One region of the Micromonospora sp. U56 genome, then DNA from elsewhere that is predicted to be linked to it. Evidence: riboswitches for the same ligand, from Rfam matches in the RefSeq annotation. Region 1 holds a riboswitch; each other region holds the start of a gene.

What was found. Region 1 has a riboswitch for cyclic di-AMP ahead of KBX37_RS05805 (hypothetical protein). Riboswitches for the same ligand answer to the same signal wherever they lie in the genome.
Region 2: it holds a riboswitch for cyclic di-AMP, as region 1 does, so the genes downstream of both, KBX37_RS07685 (transglycosylase family protein) here and KBX37_RS05805 (hypothetical protein) in region 1, are expected to answer to the same signal.
Region 3: it holds a riboswitch for cyclic di-AMP, as region 1 does, so the genes downstream of both, KBX37_RS07130 (C39 family peptidase) here and KBX37_RS05805 (hypothetical protein) in region 1, are expected to answer to the same signal.
Region 4: it holds a riboswitch for cyclic di-AMP, as region 1 does, so the genes downstream of both, KBX37_RS20975 (NlpC/P60 family protein) here and KBX37_RS05805 (hypothetical protein) in region 1, are expected to answer to the same signal.

What each region holds. Positions count from the first base shown of each region.
Region 1 covers NZ_JAGPYL010000009.1:16,997-20,075, forward strand. The annotation lists gene KBX37_RS05800 (carbonic anhydrase) at 1-61, shown strand, start outside; gene KBX37_RS05805 (hypothetical protein) at 123-1,142, opposite strand; cyclic di-AMP (ydaO/yuaA leader) riboswitch at 1,147-1,277, opposite strand; gene KBX37_RS05810 (YibE/F family protein) at 1,444-2,784, opposite strand.
Region 2 covers NZ_JAGPYL010000013.1:61,417-64,495, reverse strand. The annotation lists gene KBX37_RS07690 (peptidoglycan-binding protein) at 1-750, opposite strand, end outside; gene KBX37_RS35185 (hypothetical protein) at 752-877, opposite strand; cyclic di-AMP (ydaO/yuaA leader) riboswitch at 1,326-1,500, shown strand; gene KBX37_RS07685 (transglycosylase family protein) at 1,499-2,170, shown strand; gene nhaA (Na+/H+ antiporter NhaA) at 2,474-3,079, shown strand, end outside.
Region 3 covers NZ_JAGPYL010000012.1:26-3,104, forward strand. The annotation lists partial or broken gene KBX37_RS07125 (hypothetical protein) at 1-316, shown strand, start outside; cyclic di-AMP (ydaO/yuaA leader) riboswitch at 620-761, shown strand; gene KBX37_RS07130 (C39 family peptidase) at 998-1,822, shown strand; gene KBX37_RS07135 (alpha/beta fold hydrolase) at 1,928-2,683, shown strand.
Region 4 covers NZ_JAGPYL010000065.1:4,966-8,044, reverse strand. The annotation lists gene KBX37_RS20980 (NlpC/P60 family protein) at 1-898, shown strand, start outside; cyclic di-AMP (ydaO/yuaA leader) riboswitch at 1,047-1,183, shown strand; gene KBX37_RS20975 (NlpC/P60 family protein) at 1,196-2,236, shown strand; gene dcd (dCTP deaminase) at 2,279-2,857, opposite strand; gene KBX37_RS20965 (pyridoxamine 5'-phosphate oxidase family protein) at 2,936-3,079, shown strand, end outside.

The sequences.
Region 1 (3,079 bases):
CGCGGTGCCGAGCGTCGTGCCGGCCCAGGCCGGCGATCGGGCGACCGCCGTCGCCGGCTGAAACCCCCCGCACGCGACGAGGGCCGCCCCACCGGGGACGGCCCTCGTTCGGTACGCGTCGCTTAGAGCATCGACATGTGTACGTGGTCGGTGTGGTTCGACGGTCCGCTGTACGACTTCCACCCGGTCGCCGGGAACCAGATCTGCCGGTTCCAGATCACGTAGTAGATACCGAGCCGGTCGGCATTGCGGATCAGGAACGCGGCGAGGTTGTTGCCGTACATCCGGGTGTCGTTGTTGTACCAGGGCGCGAAGCCGCTCCGCTGCAACGACCAGTCGCAGGCCTTGCCCTTCGGGTGGTCCCACGGCCCACCGGGGCGGTAGCAGCCCGCGAACCGGTTGAAGCCGACCCGCCGGACCTCCTTGTACGCGTGCAGGGTGCGCGGCGTGATGGTGCCGGAGGTGGTGGGGTCGTTCTCGGTGCGCGACTCGGGCCGCCAGCCGCCGTCGGCCGTCCGACCGGGGCCGATCCGGGCGACCGGCGAGGTCGCGTCGACCAGGCCGCCGGTGAAGCCCCGGCCGCCGACCAGCTGGAGGGCCTTCTCCGCCTCCCGACTCTCGCGCGCCATGTCGTTGGTGAGCTTCTGCTGCTCGCGCACCTCGGCGTCCAACGCCAGCTTGGCCTGCTCCGCGCGGTTCTTGGCGGCGGTGACCTTGGCCAGCTTCTGCGCGTTGACCATGTTCAGCTCGTCCAGGGCGGCGGCGCGCCTGACGAACGAGTCGGGCGCGTCGCTCTCCAGCAGCATCGCCACCGCGCCGATCCGGCCGGTCCGGTACGACTGCGCCGCGATCTGCGAGACCGTCGGCTGCAACGCCGCCAGCTCGTCCTGCGCGCGCCGCACCTCCAGCGCGAGCTGCTGCTGGCGCTTCTTGGACTTCTCCAGCTGCCTCTTGGCCTTCGAGTACTCGCGGTTGCGCAGCTCGATGACGTCGGTGAGCAGCTTGGGCTCGCCGTCCGCCTCGTGCCCGGAGGGGGTGGGGGTCGAGGGCGCGGCGATCGCGGCTGTCGGCCCGCCGACGACGGCCAGCGCGGCGAACACGGCCACCACCGGAGTCAACCAGCGGCGCAGGGGTGCCGTCACAGTGTTCCCTTCCGTCGACCGCCGACCGGGTTAGCTGACGGGTTCGGGACGGAAGTGGCCCCTACCGCTCGCGCGGATTCACCCCATGTACCTGGTTCCCCGGCTCGCCTCGCGGCGATTGGGCGGCGGCACCGCAGGCGCCGCTGCGCGCCTTCGGCGGTGACCGGCAGCGAGGTTACCCGAGAGTCGTACCGGGGATCTACGTCCAGAACCCGACTAAAAGCGTTATTTCGTCGTAGCGAAGCGTGACGAGTGACGCGTTCGTCAGGTTCCGCGTCGGCGTCGGTCACGCAGCGGAGTCTCACCATGCGCTTTCCGTGCTCCTTTCCGGGTCGGGCCACCGTGCGGGGGCCGGGGTGGACGGTCCGCCGGGACGCGACGCGCTCAGCGCCTCGAGCGCCGCGTCCCGGTCGGCGGAGGGGCGGGGAGTGGGTGCCGGCCCGGTGTTCCGGGCCGGATCGCCGGCCGGGCCACGACCGGCGGTGGCGACCAGCGCGGCCAGCGCGGTGGTCAGTGGTACGGCGGCGACCAGGCCGAGCGTCGCCACCGCGCTGCGGACGATCTCCTGGGCCAGGAACTCGCTGGTGAGGATCTGGCTCACCGGACGGCTGTCGGCGGTGAGCAGGAGCAGCAGCGGCAGCGAGGCGCCCGCGTACGCGAGCACGATGGTGTTCACCGTGGAGGCGATGTGCGCCCGGCCGACCCGGGTGGCGGCCCGGTAGAGCTGCGTCCGGGACAGTCCGGGGTTGGCGTGCGCCAGCTCGGTGACGGTGGCGGCCTGGGTGACGGTGACGTCGTCGAGCACGCCGAGCGAGCCGATGATGATGCCGGCCAGCAGCAGCCCGTGCAGGTCGACGTCACGCTGGTACATCGACAGCGTGGTGGCCTCCTCGCTGCCGAACCCGGTCAGGTGGGTGGCGGCGGTGGCCAGGCTGCCGAGCAGTCCGGTCAGCACCAGGCTGCCCAGCGTGCCGAGGACCGCCACCGAGGTCTGCGCGGTGGTCCCGTGGGTCAGGTACAGCACCACGAACATGATCAAGGCGGAGCCGGTGATCGCGATCAGCAGTGGCGAGCCGCCCGCCGCGATGCCGGGTACGACGAAGGTCAGCAGGATGGCGAAGCTGGCGCCCAGCCCGGCCAGCGCGGCCAGCCCGCGCAGCCGGCCGAACGCCACGATCGCCGCCGCGAAGAGCGCCACCAGCCACACCAGGGGCTTGCCCCGCTGGTGTTCGGCGATCTGGTAGCTGATGGCGGTGGGGTCGGCCGGGTCGGTGAGTTGGACCAGCACCACCTCGTCGCCCACCGCGACGGTGGGCGCGCCCGGGCCGGCGGGCACCGGTGTCTCCACCTGCTGGCCGCTGTCCGGGCCCTGCTCGACCCGGACGGTCACGGTCCCGCACGGGCCCTCGGCCGCGCCGGGCGGCGCCTCCGGGGTCGGCGGGCAGGGTTCGGTCACCACCCGGGTCACCGTGCCGTGGTGGCGCGCCGGCTCGGCGCCGCCGTCGGCCTGCCGCGAGTCGCGCGGCCACAGCACCAGGGCGGCGATCACCGTGACGACGAACAGCGGGACCACCGTCGCGACGAGGATCCGCCGCACCCCCGGTGGGGCGGACGGAGCGGGACGGGTGTGGTCGGCGCCCATTGCGAGTCTCCCAACGATCCAGGGCGGGGTACGTGTCAGCCGGCCGGTCGGTTCACCGGCGGGACGTGCGTGGCGGGACGCGTACCCCGGGGTGGGCCCTGGGTGCCGGCGGGGTCACCCAGGGTGACCGGACGGCGTGGTGGCCCGGCGTGGCGACCCGCCCGGGCCGTCGCCCACGGCAGCCGAGCCCGGCGCGGTACGCGGGCCGGCGGCAGCTGCGGCGGTTGGCGAGTCATGGCCGGTGAATCGTAGCCAGGTTCGGTGCGGGCCCGCCCGGTTCGTGCCACCGGCAGCG
Region 2 (3,079 bases), on a different contig from region 1:
GCACCGCTTCGCGCCGACGAACCGCTGGACGAAGGTCACGTCCCCGCCAGTGCTGCCGCGCCGCAGCGTCCGCGAGCCCGGTCTGCCCCCGGACACGGGCGTCGCCGGCCGGCCGCTGGGCACCGACGGGGCCGGCTTGACGGCCGCGCGCAGGGCCGCCACGGTACGCGGGCCGACCACCCCGTCGGCGGTGAGCTTCCGTGCGGTCTGGAACGACCGTACCCAGGCGGCCACGGCGGACCCGAACACCCCGTCGGCCGTCAGCCGGGCCCCGAGGCGGTGGGCGACGGCCTGCAACTCCCGGACGTCGCCGCCCCGGCAGCCGGCGCGCAGCACCCGGTCGCCCAGCCGCGCCGTCGTGGCGGTGGCGATGCCCCACGGGTGGCGGCTGTCCTCCAGGCTCCGCTGGTGGCTGACGCTGACGTGCAGGTGCTTGTCGTGCGGATTCGGCCCGGTGTACCGGGCCGGCCGGAAGCTGCGGGTACGGCTCCAGATCTTCCGGTCGTAGATGACGTACTGGGTGGACGGATGGCTGACGGCCTGCCGGACGACCAGCAGCGGGTCGATCCCGTCGACATCCACGTCCACCGCGTTGACCGATTGATCGTCATTGTCCGGATTGTGGTCCGAGCGGCGCGCCTGGTGACTGGCGTCGCCCAACCAGCCGTCGGACTTGCGGTCGCGCTGCGGCCAGCGGGTGTCTATCTCCTCGCGCAGCACCCGCAGCGCAGGCGCCAGGTGCACGCCCATCTCACTCCTCCTCTTCCAGCGCGGCGGCCAGGTCGAAGTCGACCTCGTCGCCGGCCAGGCTCTCCGGGTCGTCGTCCTCGGTCAGGGTGGCGACGAGGTATTCGGTGTCGGTGCTGACGGTGTCCATGAAGGTCCTCCCTCTCGCGGATGGCCGGCCGCCGCGAACCGGGGCGGACCGTGAGGGCCAGGGCGCCGGCGATCGGCATCTGGCGGCCGGCGGGTCCGACGCGACGGCGCCGAGGCCGCGCTCTGCTCCCTACCGTCCGAGTCGGCGGCCGGACTGCCCAGACATGAGTCGCCAATCAGCGGTAACGCTGACCGTCCGGCGGCGCGGGCCGCCGATCAAGGCCGCCTGACCAGCGAAGACGGGAGGCGAGGGCACCTGATCCGCTTCTCGGGGCGAGGCTTTCGGCCCAGTCGTGACGGGTTCCCGACCCGCCCTTGTAGAGCACCACCGACCGACCCGCAACTTGAAGGAGGACGCCGTCGCTCAGCCGGGTGAAGAACTTCACAAGAAGTGGGCAATCGCCCCAAACTGTTCCTAACGTCGTTCGTGTCCGCGATCGCGGACACCACGGCCGGTAACGCCTAATCCATGCCGCCGGCCGGTGGGACCTTGTCAGCGGGCATGGAGCGGGGGACCCACACGTTCCTCGGTGCACGTCACCTCGGGGTGAAGCCGCCCACGGGCGGCCGGGCTCCTCGGCCCGAACCCGACAGCTCACCTCGTCGGCGTGGAGGAATCCACATGGCAACTGAATACACCGCCCGTCACCGACGGGTCAGCTCGCGCCGCCTCGCCGTCGGCACGCTCGCCGTCGGTGCGGTCACCGGGGTCGCCGTCCTGGCACCGGCGTCGCCGGCCAGCGCCGCCAGCGTCAACTGGGACGCGATCGCCCAGTGCGAGTCCGGCGGCAACTGGCACATCAACACCGGCAACGGCTACTACGGCGGCCTGCAGTTCTCGCAGAGCACCTGGTCCGGCTACGGCGGCAAGAAGTATGCCTCCCGTGCCGACCTGGCCAGCCGCGGCGAGCAGATCGCGATCGCCGAGAAGGTGCTCGACGGTCAGGGCATCGGTGCCTGGCCGACCTGCGGCAGGAAGGGTGGCTCCACCAAGAGCTACTCCACCACCTCTGAGAAGGCGGAGAAGTCGCATAAGTCGCAGAAGCGCTCCGGCTCGTCGAAGGCCACCTCCACCGAGCGGTCCTCGCGGGAGCAGCACAGCACCCGCAGCCAGCGGCGCAGCGCGCCGGCCGGGACCGGCGACGGGTACGTGGTGCGGCCGGGTGACACCCTGTCGCAGATCGCCGACGCCCGGGACCTGGCCGGTGGCTGGCAGGCGCTGTACGAGCGCAACAAGCGCGTGGTCGGCGCCGACCCAGGGCTGATCTTCCCGGGGCAGAAGCTCAGCCTCTGACGCGTCACTGTCCTGAAGCAGCGGCAGACCGTATCGACGCCCGGCCGGCCCGCACCGGCCGGGCGTCGAGGTCTGCGCTCCGCACCGTCGGTGCGCCCGGCGCAATGTCACTCCGGATCCGCCGGGCGGCGCGCTCCGGTCGGTTGGTCGCGCCGCCGCCGGGTACCAGGAGCACCACGTGCCCGATCGCGAGCGCGGCCGACCGCCGACGTGTCCGTCGCGGTGGCGGATAGGGTTGACCCTGGTGTGCCGGGAAGTCTGGTCGGCGATGGATGACGCGACCCCTGCCGACGAGGAGTTTCCGTGACCGACGCCACCCGGCGCCGTACCAGCCTGTTCGGCCGACGCTCATGGCGCGAGACCAGGCGCATCTCCGCCATTCTCCGCAAGGAGACCGTGGGCGGGGGACTCCTGCTCATCGGGGCGTTGCTGGCACTCGTCTGGTCGAACTCGCCCTGGGCGGACAGCTACCAGTCGGTACGGGACTTCCGAGTCGGCCCGGCGTCCCTGCACCTTGACCTCAGCCTGGCCACCTGGGCCGCCGACGGCCTGCTGGCGATCTTCTTCTTCGTCGCCGGGCTGGAACTCAAGCGGGAATTCGTCGCCGGCGACCTGCGCGACCCGCGCCGGGCCGCGGTGCCGGTCGCGGCGGCCGTCGGTGGAGTGCTCGTGCCCGCCGCCATCTACTACCTCATCGCCGCCGGCGCAGGCGAGGGCGCGGCGAAGGGCTGGGCCATCCCGACCGCGACCGACATCGCCTTCGCGCTGGCGGTGCTCGCGGTGGTGGGCCGGTTCCTGCCCTCCGCGCTACGCACCTTCCTGCTCACCCTGGCCGTCGTCGACGACCTGCTGGCGATCGTCATCATCGCGGTCTTCTACACCGCCGACCTGTCGGTCGGGCCGCTGCTG
Region 3 (3,079 bases), on a different contig from region 1:
GCCGGTGGAGCGGCTGCGGGACGTCTTCGCGCACCGGGACGGTTGGGACTCCCGGCGGCACCCCGTCGAGCAGGAGGTGCTGCTGGCCCGGGCGGTGCGCGACGGCCGGCGGGACGCGTACCGGGCGGCGGCCGGGCGGGAGCGGTCGGCGTGGCGGGACGCCGAACTGGCCGTCGAGGCGGCCCGCGCGCTCGCCGTCGAGGCGTACGCGGCGGCGGAGCGGCTGCGTCCGGCGCGGCTGCCCGCCCAGCGGACGGCGACGGCGACGGCGCGGACGGCGCTCGCGGCGCGGTGGCGGCCGGCCCGGGTGGGCTGAGGACGCGACCAAATTGTTACCCGTATTTCCGTGAGTCGCGTCACGGCAATCGGGAAACCGGTCATCCGGTCACAGCCGGTGACATCGATCGCGACGATCGGCGGGGTTTGTCGCCGTGTTGTCCGGTTGTCGCCCGGCGGTCCCGGAAAAACCGCGTGTCCCATTGAGTGACGTCAGTGCCGAACTGTACGGCAAATTTGTCGCCCTGATCATGTTTACGCAGCTCGGAGGGCTTGGCCGGACCGTGACCTACCAGTAGTGTCGCCTCGGTCCGGTGCGGTTACCGATCGCAAGAAGCGACGCCGCGCCGACCCGCTCAATCGTGACTTTCACGAACCGGGGACCCATGCACGTCCGGGGTGAATCCGCGGGCCACGGCCCGTGGTAGGGCGCTCTTCCCGCCCGAATCCGTCAGCTAACCCGGTAGGCGGTGTCGGAAGGAGTTCCTACTTTTGCTGTTCTCTCGCATTTCTCGGCTTGCTCTCCACCTCGGTACCGGGGTGTTCGTGCCGGTCCGCCGCGCCCTCGCGCGCTGATTCCGGCCCCACCCCGCCGCCCGGTCACCGACCGGGCGCACCCCCGCCGAGCGGCCTCGCACACCGGTTCTGACACCGCGGGTGACGTTCCGTCACGCGCCGGTCCGGCACGCCGCTCCCGCCCTCGTACCGTGGAGGAAAACACGTGAAGCACCCCCTGAAGCGGCAGCTGCGACGACTTGTCACCGAGCGGCCGTACCAGCTGGTCGCCGGCTCGGCCGCCGCGCTCGTGCTCGTCTCCGGCGCCGCCGCCCAGTTCGCCGACGAGGCACCCGCCCGCCAGCAGACCTCGGCCGCCGTCGCCGAGGTGGCGCCCCGGCTGGACGACGTCGCGACCCGCGGCCAGGCCCGCGTCGCCGCCCCGTCCCACAAGCCGTCGCCCTCGGCCAGCCCCTCGCCGTCGGCGAGCGCCACCAAGGCCAAGGCGGACCCGGACCTGACCCGCAAGGCGGCTCCCAAGCCGCCGTCGACCAAGGTCCTCCGCTACGACTACCAGGCGCAGACCACCTTCTACAACTGCGGTCCGGCCGCGGTGCGCAACGCGCTCAGCGCGTCGGGCATCGAGCGGACCCAGTACGAGCTGGAGGGCCCGCTCGGCACCACCGAGATGGGCACCAACTCCGCGCTGGACACCACCCGCGTGCTGAACCAGATCGTCAAGGGCGACCCGTACCGGACCCGGATGTTCCGGGGCACCCCGAGCTCGGCGCAGATCGACCGGCTCCAGGCCGACGTGGTCGCGGCGATCACCGACGGCCGGGGCGTCGTGGCGAACGTGGCGGGGACCGCCACGGACACCAACGGCGGCTGGCACTCCTTCCCGGGCGGCCACTACATCGCGGTGGTCGGCTACAAGAACGACGGCCGGACCGTCCGGATCGCCGACTCGGCGGACCCGAACCTGCCGTCGTACTGGATCAGCACCATCGACCTGGCGAACTGGATCGCCACCCGCGGCTACTCCGCCTGATCCACACCGTCGCTCGTCCGGGCACCGGCTCCCCTGGGGGCCGGTGCCCGTCGCCGTTGGCGCGGGTCTCGCGCGGCGCGACCGGGCGGTGGCACACTGCGGCCCATGACCGACGACTCGGGTACCCGCCGGCTGCTGTTGCTGCTGCACGGGATGGGCACCACCGGCGACGTGTGGCTGCCCTGGGCGCCGCTGCTGGAACACCGCTGGCCGGGCCGCTGGCTGGCGCCGGACCTGGCCGGCCACGGCTTCTCGCCGCCGCTGCCCGGGTACTCCTTCGCCGGGTTCGCCGAGCAGGTCGCGGTGGGGCTCGGCCCGGTGGCCGAGGGGGCCCGCCGGGCTGACCGCCTGGTCGTCCTCGGCCACTCCCTCGGCGGGGTGGTCGCGCTGGCGCTGGCCGCCCGCGACGCCGGGCTCCCGGTGGACGCGGTGGTCGGGCTGGGCATCAAGGCGGTCTGGTCGCCGGCCGAGCTGGCTCGGGCGCGCGAGCTGGCGGAGCGCCCGGTGACCTGGTTCGCCACCCGGGACGAGGCGGCCCGCCGCTACCTGAAGGTGGCCGGCCTGGGCGGGCTCTTCGCGCCGGAGCATCCGGTGGTCGACGCGGGGCTGCGTGCCGAGGACGGCCGCTGGCGGCTGGCCATGGACCCGGCCGCCTTCGCGGTGGGCGCGCCGGAGCTGCCGGCCCTGCTGGCGGCCACCGACGTCCCGGTGCTGCTGGCCCGGGGCGAGCACGACCCGATGGTCAGCGACGCGCAGCTCGCCGAGCTGGGCGTGCCGGTGGCGACCCTGCCCGGCCTCGGCCACAACGCGCACGTGGAGGACCCGGCGGCGGTGCTGGCCCTGCTCGACCCGTACCTGTGACCGGTCGCGGACGGCGGGCGTCGCCGCCGTGGGTCGCATGTGGCTCGGAACCACCTGCCGACCTGGACCTTCGAGCTCGCCGTCGACAGCGGACCTCGCCACGGCGCTTGGTGTACCGCCGGACGCCGTCCCCCACTGATCGCAGTCCGTTCATGCGGCCTGACCACGGATAATGCCGCGGTGAGCTCTTCGGTGTGAACGCGGGTTCGGGACATCCTTTGGTGTCCTCTGATGCCGTTCTGCCCTGCACAGCGGGGGTTCCTTGCCGACCTGTGTCGTCTGGTGCCGGTCGTTGCTCTCGCTGCCTCCTGGCTGCCTCAGCTCGCTGCCCTCTTACTTGACGTTGACCTGTCGGCGGCCTGGACCTGGTCTTCGTCGATGACGCGCTCGTGCCTG
Region 4 (3,079 bases), on a different contig from region 1:
CGCCGGGATGTTCGCCGTGCCGGCGCACGCCGCGCCGACGCCCGAGGAGATCGAGGCGGCGATCGACAAGCAGTGGGAGCAGCTTGAGCCGACCATCGAGCAGTACAACAAGGTCCGGGCCCAACTGAAGGTCAACCGGAAGAAGTCGGCCGAGCTGGGGAAGAAGATCCAGCCGCTGGCCCTGCAGAGCGAGCTGGCGATGAACCGGGTGGGCGACCTGGCCTCCCGCTACTACATGACCGGGCCCTCGCAGGAGATCGGCGCGCTGCTGGTCAGCAACAAGCCCGGCACGCTCGCCGAGCAGCTGACCATGCTGGACCGTCTCGCCGCCCACCAGCGCAAGGAGTTGGAGGGCGTCCTCGCCGTCCGGCGCAAGTACGACGACCAGAAGCGCAAGCTCGACGAGCTGATCGCCGCCGAGGTCAAGCAGGAAAAGGATCTGGCGGCCAAGAAGACGCAGATCAACGCGGAGATCAAGCGGCTGCAGGCGGCCATGCCGAAGACCACCGTGAAGGTGGCCGGCTGCCCGACCATCAACGGTGTGGTGAGCGCCAAGGCGCAGACCGCCATCCGGGTGGCCTGCCAGCAGGTCGGTGACCCGTACGTGTGGGGGGCCGACGGGCCCGATTCCTTCGACTGCTCGGGTCTCACCCAGTACGCCTACAAGGCCGCCGGCATCTACCTGACCCACCACACCGGCGCCCAGTGGAACGAGGGCAAGGCGATCCCGCGCTCCGAGGCACGCCCCGGTGACCTGGTCTTCTTCTTCAGCGACCTGCACCATATGGGCCTCTACCTGGGCAACGACATCATGGTCCACGCTCCCCGGACCGGGAAGCCGGTCCAGGTCACCAGCATCAACTACATGCCGGTCGCCGGTTTCCGACGACCGTACTGACCCGAGCCCGCCGCGAACCCCCGGTCGACTGACCGGGGGTTCCGCGTATCCGGGACCCGGCACGGCGTGGCGGGTTGCGGATCGATAACGGTCGTCTCTACTCTGGTCCTTCGTCGGCCGCGACAGGTCCGTCCAACCCGGGTGGCAGTGGCCGGCACCGCCGAGTCGCCTGCGGGCGAGCCGGGGAACCAGGTAAGCCGGGGTGAATCCGCAGCCACTGCGGTAGGGCGCTCCCTTCCCGCCCGAACCCGTCAGCTAACCCGGTAGGCGGTCGCGGAAGAAGGAGCCCGGAGCCCGGTGGCACACCATGCCCCGCGGCCACCGTCGTACCGGTCGACCCAGGTCGCCCGGCTGACGGTTGCGCCGCGCCCACGCTGGTCCCGCTTCACCACCCTCCTCGCCGCCCTCGCCGGTGCCGCCGTCGTAATGACCGGCGCTGCCACGGCGGCCCACGCCGAACCCTCGGTCGCCGAGATCGAGCGGCAGATCGACCAGGACTGGAACAGGCTCGAACCGATCATCGAGCAGCACAACGCCACCCGACAGGACCTGGCCGCCAAGCGCCGGCAGGCCGACGCGCTGGCCAAGCGCATCGAGCCGCTGCAACTCCAGGTCGACCTCGCGATGAACCAGGTCACCGGCCTCGCCGCCGAGGCGTACAAGGGGGAGAACGTCTCCGCCGTCAACGCCCTGCTCGGCAGCAGGTCCCCCGCCGAACTGGTCGACCAGCTCGAAATGCTCGACCGGTTCGCCCAGCGCCAGCAGCGCGACGTGCGGGTCGTCAAGGAGCTGCGGGACAAGCTGGCCGCGGAGAAGGCACCGCTGGACGAGATGGTCGCCCAGCTGACCCGTACCGAGGCCCAGCTGGCTGCGAAGAAGAAGCAGATCAACGCCGAGATCGACCGGCTGCAGAAGCTGCGGCTCAAGGTGTACGGCAACGGTGGCGGAGGCTCGCTGCGCCCGGCCCCGTGCCCGGCCGGCTACCCCGGCGGCCCGGCCGGGACGGCGGTGAAGTTCGCCTGCGCCCAGATCGGCAAGCCGTACGTCTGGGGCGCCGAGGGCCCCAACTCGTACGACTGCTCCGGGCTGATGCTCGCGGCGTGGGCGAAGGCCGGTGTCTCGCTGCCGCACAACGCCCGCCAGCAGCGCCAGGTGACCGCCCGGGTCAGCCGGGCCGACCTGCGCGCCGGCGATCTGGTCTTCTACTACGCCGACCTGCACCACGTCGGGATGTACGTCGGCGGCGGCTGGGTGGTGCACGCCTCCCAGGCAGGGGTGCCGGTCAAGATGAAGCGGGTCGACGACGGGCCGGTCAACAGCTACGGCCGGCCGGGCTGAGCGCGTGCCGGGCTCCCGGGGTGCCGGGGGCCCGGTTCGGCGTCAGCGGGTGGGCCAGGTGCGCCAGTTCTGCCAGGAGCGGCTCGGGGTCGGCCCGCGCTGGCCCTGGTAGCGCGACCCGTAGACGGCGGAGCCGTACGGGTGCTCGGCCGGGGACGAGAGCCGGAAGATGCAGAGCTGGCCGATCTTCATCCCGGGCCAGAGCGTGATCGGCAGGTTCGCCACGTTCGACAGCTCCAGCGTCACGTGACCGGAGAAGCCCGGGTCGATGAAGCCGGCGGTCGAATGGGTGAGCAGGCCGAGCCGGCCCAGGCTGCTCTTGCCCTCCAGGCGCCCGGCGAGCTGGTCGCCTAGCGAGATGACCTCCAGCGTGGAGGCGAGCACGAACTCGCCGGGGTGCAGCACGAACGGCTCGCCCTCGGGCACCTCGACCATCGAGGTGAGCTCGTCCTGCTGGATCGCCGGGTCGATGTGCGTGTACAGGTGGTTGTTGAAGACCCGGAAGAGCTTGTCGAGCCGCACGTCGATGCTGGACGGCTGCACCAGCGTGGGCTCGAAGGGCTCCAGCGCGAGCGTGCCCGCCTTGATCTCGGAGACCAGGTCGCGGTCGGAGAGCAGCATCGGCACACCATATCGAGCGGACCGGGTGACCTGCGTGTCGGACTACGCGTTCGTACACATGTTCGATAGGATGTCCGTATGGCTTCCTGGTCCGAATTCGCCGCTGACGAGCCCCGACTCGCCGACGGGATCCGCCTTCTCATGCAGCAGTACGGGCCGGGCTTCGGCTACCTGGCCACCGTCCGCGCCGACGGTGGGCCCCGGGTGCACCCGGTCTGCCCC